One region of the Aliirhizobium sp. YIM B11859 genome, then DNA from elsewhere that is predicted to be linked to it. Evidence: predicted binding sites of a transcription regulator. Region 1 holds the regulator's gene; the other holds the start of a gene.
What was found. The regulator PhoB, encoded in region 1, activates phosphate uptake and scavenging genes when phosphate is short. The targets are predictions, from matches to a motif close to TGTCATNNANCTGTCAT.
Positions count from the first base shown of each region.

Region 2: AC2GXZ_RS14720 (UDP-2,3-diacylglucosamine diphosphatase) is a predicted target of PhoB. The motif match lies at 2,637-2,653, and genes of this name have one in related genera.

Region 1 covers NZ_JBXHAY010000002.1:719,704-727,178, reverse strand. The annotation lists gene pstA (phosphate ABC transporter permease PstA) at 1-387, shown strand, start outside; gene pstB (phosphate ABC transporter ATP-binding protein PstB) at 400-1,215, shown strand; gene phoU (phosphate signaling complex protein PhoU) at 1,263-1,976, shown strand; gene phoB (phosphate regulon transcriptional regulator PhoB) at 2,024-2,707, shown strand; gene AC2GXZ_RS09710 (PACE efflux transporter) at 2,789-3,223, opposite strand; gene AC2GXZ_RS09705 (GcrA family cell cycle regulator) at 3,431-3,967, opposite strand; gene AC2GXZ_RS09700 (acetylornithine transaminase) at 4,410-5,606, shown strand; gene argF (ornithine carbamoyltransferase) at 5,658-6,575, shown strand; gene AC2GXZ_RS09690 (Hsp33 family molecular chaperone) at 6,769-7,475, shown strand, end outside.
Region 2 covers NZ_JBXHAY010000003.1:508,460-515,934, forward strand. The annotation lists gene AC2GXZ_RS14710 (hypothetical protein) at 1-64, opposite strand, end outside; gene AC2GXZ_RS14715 (NADP-dependent malic enzyme) at 166-2,493, opposite strand; gene AC2GXZ_RS14720 (UDP-2,3-diacylglucosamine diphosphatase) at 2,694-3,518, shown strand; gene AC2GXZ_RS14725 (MFS transporter) at 3,717-4,910, shown strand; gene dgcA (N-acetyl-D-Glu racemase DgcA) at 4,880-5,863, opposite strand; gene AC2GXZ_RS14735 (ABC transporter permease) at 5,965-7,116, shown strand; gene AC2GXZ_RS14740 (ABC transporter ATP-binding protein) at 7,149-7,475, shown strand, end outside.

The DNA.
Region 1 (7,475 bases):
ACCCGTGCGGCGCTGAAGGCAGTTCCTCCGTCGATCCGGGCGGCCGCACTTGGCCTTGGCGCGTCGAAGATGCAGACCATCTTCCATCACGTCCTGCCGCTCGCCATGCCAGGCATTCTGACCGGCACGATCATCGGCCTTGCGCATGCGCTCGGCGAAACCGCGCCGCTTCTGCTGATCGGCATGGTGGCCTTCGTCGCCAATTATCCGACGACGCCGCTCGATCCGTCGACCGCGCTGCCGGTGCAGATCTACATGTGGGCAAACGAGGCGGAACGCGCCTTCGTCGAAAGAACCTCGGGAGCAATCATCATCCTGCTCCTGTTCCTGATCGTCATGAACGTGGGTGCAATTCTGTTGCGGCGGCGGTTCGAGCGCCGGTGGTAGGAGATCGACACAATGAATATGTTGTCAGAAGCAGCAGTTGAGAAGGCGCTGGACAAGAAGATGAATGAAGTCGCGTACAAGATGATTGGCAAGGACGTGTCGGTTTATTACGGCGAAAAGCGCGCGCTTTTCGACGTGAACCTCAACGTTCGCGAAAACACGGTCACCGCCCTCATCGGACCTTCCGGCTGCGGCAAGTCGACCTTCCTGCGCACGTTGAACCGCATGAATGACACGATCGAGAGCTGCCGGGTCACCGGCAAGATCACGCTCGATACGGACGATATCTACGACAAGGAAATCGATGTCGTGGAACTGCGTGCCCGTGTCGGCATGGTCTTCCAGAAGCCGAACCCGTTCCCGAAGTCCATCTACGAGAACATTGCCTATGGCCCGCGCATCCATGGCCTTGCCCGCGGCAAGTCCGATATGGACCAGATCGTCGAGGCAAGCCTTCAGCGCGCCGGCCTGTGGACGGAGGTCAAGGATCGTCTGCATGAAGGCGGCACCGGGCTTTCGGGCGGTCAGCAGCAGCGTCTCTGCATTGCGCGTGCCATCGCCGTCTCGCCGGAAGTCATCCTGATGGACGAGCCCTGCTCGGCACTCGATCCGATCGCAACCGCCAAGGTCGAGGAACTGATCCACGAACTGCGCGCCAACTACACGATCGTCATCGTCACGCATTCGATGCAGCAGGCCGCCCGCGTCTCGCAGCGCACCGCCATGTTCCACCTCGGCCAGCTCGTCGAGGAAAACGACACGGACAAGATGTTCACCAATCCGGATGACCAGCGCACCCAGGACTACATCATGGGCCGCTTCGGCTGATTGATCGCCGACGCCTGCTGCCTTTCACGGATCTTAAGGACAAGAAAATGGTATCAAGTCATATCCTGTCGGCCTACGACGAAGAATTGAAATATCTCCGCCGCCGCATCTCCGAGATGGGTGGTCTTGCGGAACAGATGTGCGGCGACGCCGTGCGTGCGCTGGTCAATTCCGACTCCGCGCTTGCACAGAAGGTGATTTCTGACGACGTCATTCTCGATCACGCCGAACGCGAGATCCAGGACAAGGCAATCGTCACGATCGCCAAGCGCCAGCCGATGGCTGCCGACCTGCGCGAAATCATCGGCACGCTGCGTATCGCAGCTGACCTCGAGCGTGTTGGCGATCTCGGAAAGAATACCGCCAAGCGCGTTATCGCCGTGCAGGGAACGGGTGTACCCCGCAAGCTCGCACGCGGCCTGGAGCATCTTTCGGATCTTGCTGCGGTGCAGCTCAAGGATGTGCTGGACGTTTATGCAAGCCGTTCGGCTGAAAAGGCGGAAATCATCAGGCTTCGCGACGAAGAGATCGACGCGATGTACACGTCGCTGTTCCGTGAACTCCTGACCTACATGATGGAAGATCCGCGCAACATCACCACCTGCACGCATCTGCTGTTCTGCGCCAAGAATATCGAGCGCATCGGCGACCACGCGACCAACATCGCTGAAACCATCTACTACATGACGACAGGTGCGCAGCTCGAAGGTGAGCGTCCGAAGGACGACACGTCGAACACGGTCGGCGCCATAGCGGAGTAAGCCCCGATCGGGAGCCGATTGGGGTGATGTGACGGAGCAAATTGAGTATGCAGCCAAGAATAGCGGTCGTGGAAGACGAAGAAGCACTGAGCGTGCTTCTTCGCTATAATCTCGAAGCCGAGGGCTACGAGGTTGAAACGATACTGAGAGGCGACGAGGCCGAGATCCGGCTGCAGGAGCGCACACCCGACCTGCTGATCCTTGACTGGATGTTGCCTGGCGTCTCCGGCATCGAACTTTGCCGGCGACTGCGCATGCGGCCGGAAACCGAGCGGCTTCCGGTCATTATGCTGACGGCCCGGGGCGAGGAAAGCGAGCGGGTCCGTGGTCTTGCGACCGGCGCCGACGACTATGTCGTCAAGCCCTTCTCGACGCCGGAGCTGATGGCGCGGGTCAAGGCAATGCTGCGCCGCGCCAAGCCCGAGGTTCTCTCCAGCGTGCTGCGCTGTGGCGATATCGAGCTTGATCGCGAAACCCACCGCGTCCACCGCAAGAGCCGTGAGGTTCGACTCGGCCCGACGGAATTCCGTCTTCTGGAATTCCTGATGGTGTCGCCGGGCCGCGTCTTCTCCCGTTCGCAGCTTCTGGATGGCGTCTGGGGTCATGACATCTATGTCGACGAACGCACTGTCGACGTCCATGTCGGCCGCCTGCGCAAGGCGCTCAACTTCTCCAACATGCAGGATGTCATCCGCACCGTCCGCGGTGCAGGTTATTCGATGGAATCCTGATCTCCAAATCAGGCCTGCCTTTGTGTTTTCAGCCCGGGCGCGGTCCTCCGCCTCGGGCTGAACTGTTTAGCCGGGCAGTTCTCAGGCCTTCGCTTCCTTCTGCCACTCGGGCAGCGGAAACAGCCGGTCATAAGCGATATTGAAGAAGAACGCATAGACCAGGTAAAACAGGGCGAAGGATATATCCATCACCAGCGCCTGCATCAGGCTGATGCCGAGATACCAGGCGATGAACGGCATCAGCACGATCAACAGGCCGAGCTCGAACAGCACGGCATGCAGAACGCGGAGCGCCAGCCCCTTCTGCGTTCCGCCTCGATATTTCTGCATCAAGTGATCGAAGCCCAGATTGTAGAAATAGTTCCATCCGGTCGCCAGCGTTGCCGAAACAATGCCCACGACACCCACATGCTCCACAGGCAATCCGAATACGAAGGCCGCGAGCGGTGTGAAGATTGCCAGTCCGATGACTTCGAAGCTGATGGCGTGACGGATACGGTCGCCCGTGCTGCGCATGACTTTGACCCCATGGGTTCTGCCGGGTCGTCCCGACGATTGGTACCCATGCTGGGGGAGGCCGTCCTCGCTGGTACATAAATAGGGATTCCGAAGTCAATCAGCAAGCCGGCAGCCGGCAAGGCTGCATTGCAGATGGGACATGTTAGGCCTGGACAAACAAAAAAGCGGGCATCGAGCCCGCTTTTTGGATGTTCGCGTCCTGGATCAGGAGCGGGATGCAGCCCTGCGGCGGTCGTGGACCGGCTGATAGGCGAGCTTGGCGTGATAGTTGCAGTACGGCGACGCATCCGGGGATTCGCAGCCGCAGAAGTGGAACTCATCGGTCAGCGGATCACCGACCGGCCATTTGCAGGTGCGTTCCGTCAGTTCGGTCAGGGCGAGCTTGCGCGAGATCGGAACGACGACGTTGGATGCCGGGCGGTACTGGATTTCCTGTGCCGCGTCGAATTCGATCTCTTCCTTGACAGCCGTTGCACCGACCGGACGGGCAACCGTACGGGTGGCGACGCGGGATGCGAAGTTCGAAGGGCGTGCAGCGGTTGTTGCAGCAGGGCGTTTGGGTGCGCGGTTCGTCGGAACAGTGCCACCGGCTTTCGCGCGGCCCGGCAGATTGAGACGATGAACCTTGCCGATCACAGCGTTGCGGCTCACGCCGCCTAGCTGCGCTGCGATCTGGCTGGCGCTCAGGCCTTCGGCCCAGAGTCTCTTGAGTTTCTCGACGCGCTCGTCCGTCCAGTTCATGCCCGCTCTCCGCCTTTGAACGTTGGTGGCATGCAGAATCCCTCACCAATGTCGCGGAAAACATTCCGCAACAGGCACTATATCTATGCTATTGGTGACTAGTTCCGCCGCATGCAGTCTAGTAATTGATCATTAACCTAGAGGTAGGCAGACTCCGTGACAAGAGTCCCGGGAATCACCGCGAATCGATTTTGGGGTTTGTCCCCAACTTGCTTTGTGGGCGAGTCATTTTTGTCACAGCGATCGGCAGCTCGAAGCCGGGGCTGAAAGAGCGGCCGAAATGCGCCTCGGACCCCCGTATTTTCGCGAGTTTTGTTGACTTTCAAAAGGTGAGTGGCGATAGTGCCGCCGCCGCCCTGTGGGCGGCATTTTGATTTTTTGGAATGTCCTTTGCTGGACGTCTTAAATGTCCTTTGCCGGACACCTTAGGAGTGATGTCGCCATGGCTGAATCTGCGCTTTACGACACTTTTGCCCGGGCTCCTCTGCGCTTCGAGCGCGGTGAGGGCGTATGGCTGGTGACGGACAGCGGCGAGCGATATCTCGATTTCGGTGCAGGCGTTGCGGTTACCTCCTGCGGTCACGCCAACCCTCATCTGGTGGATGCGCTGAAGTCGCAGGCCGAGAAGGTCTGGCATGTCTCGAATCTTTACGAGATTCCGGGTCAGGAGCGCCTCGCAGAGCGGCTGACGGAAGCGACTTTTGCTGACAAGGTGTTCTTCACCAATTCGGGCGCGGAAGCGCTGGAATGCGCCATCAAGACGGCACGCCGTTATCACTTCTCCAAGGGCAATCCCGAGAAATTCCATATCATCACTTTCGAAGGTGCCTTCCACGGCCGGACCATCGCCACGATCGCGGCCGGTGGGCAGGAAAAATACATGGAGGGCTTCGGCCCGAAGGCCCAGGGCTTTGATCAGGTGCCCTTTGGTGACCTTGATGCACTGAACGCGGCGATCAACGAAAACACCGGCGCCCTGCTGATCGAGCCGATCCAGGGGGAGGGCGGTGTACGCCCCGTTCCGAAGGAGTTCATGCGCGAGCTTCGCCGCATCTGCGACGAAAAGGGCCTGCTGCTGATCCTTGATGAAGTGCAGACCGGCGTCGGCCGTACCGGCAAGTTTTTTGCCCATGAGTGGGCCGGCATCACGCCCGACATCATGGCGATTGCCAAGGGTATCGGCGGCGGGTTTCCCTTCGGGGCTTGCCTTGCCACGGCAGAAGCAGCCTCCGGCATGAAACCAGGCATTCACGGCACCACCTATGGCGGCAATCCGCTGGCCATGGCTTGCGGCAATGCGGTGCTCGACATCGTGCTCGCTGAAGGCTTCCTGGAAAATGTCCGTGATGTCGCGCTGGTCTTCCGCCAGGGCCTCGCAGCCCTCAAGGATCGGTTCCCGGCGGTCATCGAGGATATCCGTGGCGAAGGCCTTCTGCTCGGCATCAAGGCCAAGGTGCCCGCCGGTGATCTGATTGCCGGTATGCGCGATGAAAAGACGCTGGCCGTGATGGCCGGCGACAACGTCGTGCGTATCTTGCCGCCACTCGTCGTCACCGCCGAAGAAGCGCGTGAAGGTTTGGCGCGCATCGAGCGGGCCGCGGAAACGCTTTCCGCAGAACAGCTGAAAAGATCCGCTTAAGGGTCAAGGGAGAGGGCGCCTTTTCTGGTTCCCTCGTTAGGGAACCAGGTAATGGCATCACCGAAGCATTTTCTCGATCTCTCCGCCGTTTCGTCGGCCGATCTTCGCACCATTCTCGATGATGCAAAGACGCGCAAACAGGCGACCAAGGCCGGCACGGCAGACAAGCCTCTCGCCGGCAAGATGTTGGCGATGATCTTCGAAAAGCCATCAACCCGAACCCGCGTTTCCTTCGATGTCGGCATGCGCCAGCTCGGCGGCGAGACGCTGTTCCTGTCGGGCACGGAGATGCAGCTTGGTCGCGCCGAGACGATCGGCGATACGGCGAGGGTCCTGTCGCGGTATGTGGATGCGATCATGATCCGCACGACCGATCATTCGCGGCTGATGGAAATGGCCGAGCATGCCACCGTCCCGGTCATCAACGCGCTGACCGACCTCACACATCCCTGCCAGATCATGGCAGACCTGATGACCTTCGAGGAACATCGCGGACCGGTTGCCGGCAAGACGATCGCCTGGACCGGCGACGGCAACAACGTGCTCCATTCGCTGGTCGAGGGATCGGCCCGTTTCGGCTATCGCATGAACATGGCGGTGCCGATGGGGTCCGAGCCTGACGACAAGATCCTCAACTGGGCACGCAACAATGGCGGCAACATCATGCTCAGCCATGATGCGGAAAAGGCCGTGGATGGCGCAGACGTCGTCGTCACCGACACCTGGGTTTCGATGAACCAGGAGCACAAGGCGCGCGGCCACAACATCTTCCAGCCTTACCAGGTCAACGAGGCCTTGATGAAGCGTGCCAATGACGACGCGCTGTTCATGCACTGCCTGCCGGCTCATCGCGGCGAGGAAGTCACCGATGCCGTGATCGATGGTCCCCAGTCGGTCGTCTTCGACGAGGCGGAAAACCGCCTTCACGCCCAGAAGTCCATTCTGGCCTGGTGTTTCGGCGCCGTCTGAGCCGGTTCCTCACCTGATCTTGAATTGAGCGGAAAGCCACACCATTTGTCGGCTTTCCGGCGCGCTGGACGTCTGCCAAAGGCAGCCTCTGGCGCTTCAACACACATTGCCGAGACCTTTTCCGGCGGCCAGCGGTTCCGCTTGGCACGCCGTTTGTGTAAAAGGTCGTGCTATCGGCGCTAAGGAGAGAATGATGGCGGAAGCGACTGTGGATCTGAACGATCTCCGCTTTGCAGGAGACGACAAGGTCGTACCCTTCCAGGTCGAAGGGTTGGATGTGCGCGGCCGTGCCGTGCAGATGGGGCCGATGCTGAACACGATTCTCGCTCGGCACGATTACCCGGCGCCGGTTGCCCGACTTCTCGCCGAAGCGGCTGTTTTGACCGCACTGCTTGGCACTTCGCTGAAGTTCGAAGGCAAGTTTACCGTCCAGACCAAGGGCGATGGCCCGGTCGATCTTCTCGTCGCCGATTTCTCGTCGCCGGATGCGTTGCGCGCCTATGCCCGTTACGACGAAGATGCACTGGCTTTGGCGATCAAGGAGGGGCGGATGTCTCCGGCCGAGCTTCTCGGTCAGGGTGTGCTCGCCTTCACCATCGATCAGGGCAAGGGCATGCAGCCCTATCAGGGCATCGTCCCGCTTGACGGTTCGTCGCTGGAGCAGATCGCCGGCGTATATTTCCGTCAGTCGGAACAGATCCCGACAAGCGTCCGGCTTGGCGTGGCCGAGCTTTACGACCGTGATGCCGAGGGCAAGCCGCGCCATAACTGGCGGGCCGGTGGTCTTATCGCCCAGTTCCTGCCTCAGGCCCCCGAGCGCATGCGGCTTCCGGATCTTCATGGCGGTGACGGCGATGAGCGTCAGACCGAGGTCACAGACGATGCCTGGAACGAGGCCCG
Region 2 (7,475 bases), on a different contig from region 1:
CCTGCGGCAATACCGAACAGGCAATCAGCAGCGATGTCAGTGTCCGAACCTTGACGGAAATCATGTTTCACCTGTCGCATCGTATTGATGGCAGATCAACAATGTCATGCTCAGCATGCGGGAGGCTTGCCTTATCCCGCATGCTGGTTTGTTTCAGCCGCTCGGCTATTGTGCCGGCGCGAACGGCACCGGCTGCGAAGCTTCCGCGACAGCCAGTGCTGCCATGTTGACGACGCCGCGCGAGGTGACGGTCGTCGACAGGATATGTGCCGGCATCTTGGTCCCCAGCAGGATCGGGCCGACATGCAGCGCGTCCATCATCATCCGAACGATGCCGAGCGAAATATTCGCCGCGTCGAGGCTTGGGTAGACCAGCAGATTGGCTTCGCCATGCAACGGGCTGTCCGGCATGGCGCGTTTGCGCAGGATTTCGTTGAGCGCCGAACCGCCCTGCATTTCGCCGTCCACCTCAAGCTCCGGCGCGTTGCTGCGAATGATGGCGAGCGCGGCGCGCATCTTGCGGGCGCTTTCGGAATCGCGCGAGCCAAAGTTGGAATGGCACATCAGCGCCGCCTTCGGTTCGATGCCGAAGCGGCGGACTTCCTGGGCAGCAAGGATGGTGATCTCGGCGATCTCTTCCGCCGTCGGATTGTAGTTGACGAACGTATCCGTGAGGAAGATCGCGCCGCGCTGGGTGATCAGCAGGCTCAGGCCGGCATTCGTGCAGGAGCCTTCGCGTTTGCCGATGATCTGGTTGACGTCGCGCAGATGCCGGTCATAACGCCCTTCGAGGCCGCAGATCAGGGCATCGGCTTCGCCGCGCTTGACCGAAAGCGCGCCGATTACGGTCGTATTTGTGCGCACGACCGTGCGTGCCGCCTCCGGGTTGACCCCGGCGCGACCAACGAGCGCGAAATAGTCGTCGACATAATCACGGTAACGCGGATCGTCTTCCGGATTGACGACGCCGAAATCGACATTCGGGCGGATACGGATGCCGAAACGCTTCAACCTTGCCTCGATCACCGACGGGCGACCGATCAGGATCGGCCTTGCGATCTCCTCCTCGAGAAGAACCTGGGCTGCGCGCAGCACCCGTTCATCCTCGCCCTCGGCGAAGATGACGCGCTTCTTTTCGGCAGCCTTGGCAGCGGCAAAGATCGGCTTCATGACGAAGCCGGAGCGCCAGACGAAGCGGTTGAGCTCGTCCATATAGGCGTCGAAATCCTGGATCGGGCGGGCGGCCACACCGGTCTCGGCAGCAGCGCGGGCAACGGCCGGTGCAATGCGCAGGATGAGGCGCGGATCGAACGGCGAGGGGATCAGGTAGTCAGGACCGAAGATCGGCGTTTCGCCGCTATAGGCCTTGGCGGCAACGTCGGAGACTTCCTCGCGGGCAAGTGCTGCGATCGCCTTGACCGCAGCCATCTTCATGTCCTCGTTGATCGTGCTGGCACCGCAATCGAGCGCGCCGCGGAAGATATACGGGAAGCAAAGGACGTTGTTGACCTGGTTGGCGAAGTCGGAGCGGCCGGTGCAGATCATCGCATCGGGACGCGCCTGGCGGGCGAGTTCCGGCATGATTTCCGGTGTCGGATTGGCAAGCGCCATGATCAGCGGCTTGTCCGCCATGCGCACCAGAAGTTCCGGCTTCAGCACGCCCGGCGCGGAAAGGCCGAGGAAGACGTCGGCGCCGTCGATGCTGTCGGCCAGTACCCGCTTGTCGCTCTTCTGCACATAGACGGCTTTCCATTCGTCCATCAGCTCGACACGGCCCTCATACACGAGGCCTTCGATGTCGTGGACCCAGATGTTTTCCTTCTTCGCGCCGAGCGACACGAGAAGGTTGAGACAGGCCAGTGCCGCAGCGCCGGCGCCCGAGGTGACGATCTTGACATTGGTGATCGACTTGCCGGCGAGTTCCAGGCCGTTGAGGATCGCCGCTGCGACGATGATCGCCGTGCCGTGCTGGTCGTCGTGGAAGACCGGGATGTTCATCTTCTCGCGCAGCTGACGCTCGACTTCGAAACATTCCGGCGCCTTGATGTCTTCGAGATTGATGCCGCCGAAAGTCGGCTCCAGAGCCGCGACGGTCGAGACCATCGCATCGATGCCGGGCGCGTCGATCTCGATATCGAACACGTCGATACCGGCGAATTTCTTGAACAGGACGGCCTTGCCTTCCATCACCGGCTTGGATGCCAGCGGGCCGATATTGCCGAGCCCGAGCACGGCCGAGCCGTTGGAGACGACTGCGACGAGATTGGCGCGCGCGGTATATTCGGCGGCCATATCCGGATTGTCGCGGATCGCAAGACAGGGGGCTGCGACGCCCGGAGAATAGGCAAGCGCCAGATCGCGCTGGTTGCCGAGCGGCTTGGTCGCCTGGATCTCCAGCTTGCCGGGACGCGGATGCCGGTGGAAGAACAGTGCCTGTTCGTCGAGGTCGGCGCTGGTCGGCGGTGCCGATTTGGGGTTCTCGTGGGCGTCCATACTCACTCCTGCCTTAGTCTTAAATCTCAGTCCATGTAGGGAGATGCGGTTTCTCATACATCAATACTATCGGCGGAACAGCAGCTAATTTTATGTCCTCGCGGAAATCGGGACACAGGCCCCAAAGCCCGAAAACCGGCCCCTGTCATCATCCTGAAACACGAGTCTGGTTTTCAGGGCACGAGGCGCAAGACGAAAGGATGGCTTCCGTGACTGGCACATATGAGACGCGGCATTTCAGGACCCTGTTCATATCGGATGTGCATCTCGGTTCGAAGGCCGCACGCACAGAACTGCTCCTGGATTTCCTCAAATATCATGAAGCGGATACGGTCTTCCTCGTCGGCGACATCGTCGATGGCTGGCGGCTGAAGCGCAGCTGGTTCTGGCCGCAGGGCTGCAACGACGTGGTGCAGAAGGTGCTGCGCAAGGCACGCAAGGGCACCCGCATCGTCTACATTCCCGGCAATCACGACGAGTTCCTGCGCGATTTCCCCGGCACCCATTTCGGCGGTATCGAGGTCGCCGACCGCGCCATCTACGAAATGGCTGACGGCAAGAAATATCTGATCCTGCACGGCGATGAATTTGACGTCGTGGTCCGCAATGCCCGCCTTCTCGCCTATCTCGGCGACTGGGCCTATGATGCGGCGATTGCCATCAATGTCGTGCTCGCAGCCGTGCGCCGCCGCCTCGGCATGCCCTACTGGTCGTTCTCGGCCTGGGCCAAGCTGCAGGTCAAGCACGCGGTCAACTTCATCGGCGAGTTCCAGAAAGTGGTTGCCGACGAGGCCCGCCGCAACAAGGTTGATGGCGTCATCTGCGGCCATATCCATCATGCCGTCATGACCGACATCGAAGGCATCCACTACGTCAATACCGGCGACTGGGTGGAAAGCTGCACGGCGATCGCCGAAAATATGAACGGTGAGCTGGAACTGATCACCTGGCGCGAAATCCGCTCGACCGCCGAACTGCACGCACTTCCGGCACCATCCGAGACCAAGGACATGCAGGCCGCCTGACCCCCTGGAATATCCGTCTCCAAAGCGCTGCAGCGTCGGTCATAGGCGACGCTGTCGGCCGTGAGGAGATGCATGACAGGGGCGGAATCCGGCTTCATGAGACGGGCGCTGGTTGTTGCTGACGGTTTTCACAATTCTGCTTTGCATGATGTCGGGCCGTGATAGCTTTCGGATATCGTCACCGACATCCGTGATTCCGTGTCTACGCCAACATCAGCAACCCTGCCTGCCGCGCCAGTCAAATTCCAGTTTCGTTGCTCCCTTGCTTATGCAGCGCCGCTGTCGCTGAACGGGATACTGGTGCCTTATTTGCCGGTCTGGCTCGCCAGTTGCGGTTTCAGCCCGTTCCAGATTGCGGCGGTTCTGTCGGTCCAGGTGATCTGCAAGGTCGCCGTGGCGACCAGCACCGGAACGCTGGCCGGCATTGCCCGCCAGCCCTACCAAATTCTGGTCTGGTCCTCGGCGCTTTCGCTTCTCTCCGTCGTCGGACTTTTCACCGGCAGCGATTTCTGGCTGGTTCTGGCGATCGTCGGCCTTCAGGCTGCACTGTTTGCACCTTATGCGCCGATGGTGGAAGCGATTGCCATTTCCGGCGTGAGGCTTTGGGGCTTCCAATATGGCCGCATGCGCGTCTGGGGCTCGGTGGGTTTCGTTGCGATGACGCTTGCCGCCGGCAATCTGTCCTCGGTGATCGGCACCGATACCGTGCCGCTGATGGCGGCGCTGGTGCTTGTCGCGTCGCTCGCCGTCGCCTTCGTCGTGCCGCGGCTGGGGCCAGAGATCATGAACCGTCCCGCAGGCCGTAGCGTGGAAACCCGCGCTCTGCCATTCAGGCAGGTGCACCTGCTTCTGATCGGCGCTTCGTTGATCCAGTCGAGCCATGGCATGTTTTATGGATTCAGTACGATCCAGTGGCAGTCGATGGGCTTTTCCAATGGCGTGATCGCCGGGCTGTGGTGCATCGGTGTGATGGCGGAAATCTGCGTCTTTTTCGTTTCCGGACGTCTGGCGCGGCGCGTGTCACCCTGGGGGCTGTTGAGGATCGGCTGCCTGATCGCCATTTTGCGCTGGTCGCTTTTCCCCTTCGGCTGGAGCGAATTGGGCTATGCCGTCCTTCAACTCGGCCACGCCTTCAGCTTCGCCTTCGTGCATCTCGGCCTGCAATACCGGCTTGCGGAAGTTGTCGGCGAAGATCGGCAGGCATCGGCCCAAGGCGCTTATGTCGCCTATAACGGCGCCTTTCTTGCGCTGTCGACGCTGCTCTCCGGCATCATCTACCGGCAAATGGAGATCTACGGCTATTTCGCCATGGTGTTGCTGGCACTGGCCGGGCTTGCCATCCTCGCTGTCGCCTTTCGCCGTTACCCCCAGAGATCGGGCTCGGGCGGATAAACCAGCGAACCATCGTAACGAAGTCCGCCCGGCCGGTCGCGGGAAAGCAGCAGCGGTCCGTCGAGATCCGCATAGTCGGTATCCTGCGCCAGAAGCACGGCCGGCGCCATGGCAAGCGACGTGCCGACCATGCAGCCGACCATGATGCGGAAGCCGAGCCGCTGCGCCTCGGCCTTCATCAGCAATGCCTCGGTCAGCCCGCCGGTCTTGTCCAGCTTGATGTTGACCGCATCGTAACGATCACGCAGCGATGCAAGGTCGCCGGTCGAATGGACGCTTTCGTCGGCGCAGACCGGCACCGGGCGTGCGATCTTCGCTAACAGCGCGTCGTGGCCGGCCGGCAGCGGCTGTTCGATCAGGCTGATGTCGAGCGACTTGGCGATCGCCAGATGGCGTTCGAGATTGTCAATCGTCCAGCCTTCGTTCGCATCGACGATAATCCGCGCGTTTGGCGCCGAATCACGGACGGCGCGCATGCGTTCCTCGTCGTCTTCCGTTCCGAGTTTGATCTTCAGCAGCGGCCTGTCGCTGTTCTTTTTTGCGTCGGCGGACATGCTTGCGGCATCCGCCAACGACAATGTGAACGCCGTAATGATTGGCTGGTCGCCGGTGGCGCCGATCAACGCGCCGACGCGGCGGCCCATGCGTTTCGCTTCCATGTCCCAGAGTGCGCAGTCGATCGCGTTGCGGGCAGCCCCCGGTTTCATCTGCGACTGCAGCCGATCGCGGGTCAGGCCGGCCCCGATTGCCTGCGAAACGGCCTTTATCTCTGCCAGTACGCCTTCCATCGTCTCGCCGTAGCGGCGGTAGGGAACACATTCCCCGCGGCCGGATACGTCGCCTTCGAAAATCGTGCAGACGATGACATCGGCTTCCGTCTTCGATCCCCGCGAAATGGTGAAGCTGCCGGCGATCGGGAATGCCTCGATTGTTGCTTCAAGGTGACGGGGCATGGTTTTAAGCGTCCTGTTGTGGCAAATCCGGCCGATGTCGCTATATTGCGTTTTCCCGGAATGCAATCAATGCATTGCGGCGACGACCCAAAAGCGAGCACCTGCCACCCGTGAGTTCCAGTCAGGCCAAAATCGAAGCGCAAGAGCTGCCGGATGGCGCCGAGCGCTATATTCTGACGGGCGAATGGCGCAATCATTCCATCTCGCCGGTGCTGAAGACGCTTGATCATCTGGCCAAGACTGGTGGCGACGGCGCCATTGAAATCGACGTGTCCGGCATATCCGGCATAGACACGGCCGGCGCCTGGCTGATTCGCCGGCTGATGACCGCCAAGAGCCACGAAGGCCGCGAGCCGAAGCTCTCCGGCGGCAATGACACGATCGAGGAATTGATCGGCGCCCTGCCGCAAACATCGCCGGCTCCACCCGCGCCCGGCCCGGACACGCGCAGCCGCTTCGAGCGGTTCTTCACGCCCCCCGGCAAGCTCGTATCCGAAGTCGGCAGTGACTTTTATGCGGCGATGAACATTCTCGGTTCGGCGGTGCGTGGCGCGCAGCTGAAATTCGGCCGCGGATCCGGCGTATCGCCGGCATCGGTCGTCACCCATATCGATCGGATGGGGGTGAGGGCGGTTCCGATCATCGTGCTGATGTCCTTCCTGATCGGTGCGATCATTGCCCAGCAGGGCGCCTTCCAGCTTCGGTATTTCGGCGCAGAGATCTTTGTCGTCGATCTTGTCGGCATTCTCCAGTTGCGTGAAATCGGCGTGCTTTTGACCGCGATCATGATCGCCGGCCGTTCGGGCAGCGCCATCACGGCCGAAATCGGCTCGATGAAGATGCGCGAGGAGATCGACGCACTCACCGTCATCGGCCTCAACCCGATCGGTGTGCTGATCTTCCCGCGACTCGTGGCGCTGACGATCGCGCTGCCGCTTCTGACCATCATCGCCAATTTTGCCGCACTTTACGGTGCAGCCGTCGTCGCCTGGGCCTATTCCGGCATAACCTTCGATACCTTCCTGTCGCGCCTGCATGAGGCGATCGACCATACCTCGGTGGCGTCCGGCATGATCAAGGCGCCGTTCATGGCGCTGGCGATCGGCATCGTCGCGGCCGTCGAGGGCATGAAGGTCGGCGGCAGTGCCGAATCGCTCGGCCAGCATGTGACTGCCGCGGTGGTGAAATCCATCTTCGCCGTCATTCTTATGGATTCGCTTTTCGCCATCTTCTACTCCGCGATCGATTTCTGAGGGATATGGCTGTGGCAGAAGAAGAGCGTGAGATCGACAACAAGGCAGAGGACGGAAACGGCGACCGTAAGGTCGTGCTGTCGGTTCGTGGCCTGAATGTGGGTTTCGGCGACAAGCTGGTTCTGGAAAACCTCAATCTCGATATCTATCGCGGCGAAATCCTCGGTTTCGTCGGCGCATCGGGTACCGGCAAGTCCGTGCTGATGCGTACCGTCCTCAAGCTGCTGCCGCTCCGCTCAGGAACGATCGACATCCTGGGCGTCAATTACGAGAAGGCGACCGAGGAGGAGCGCGTCGCGCTCGACACGCGGCTCGGTGTACTTTTCCAGCACGGCGCGCTGTTTTCGGCGCTGACGGTG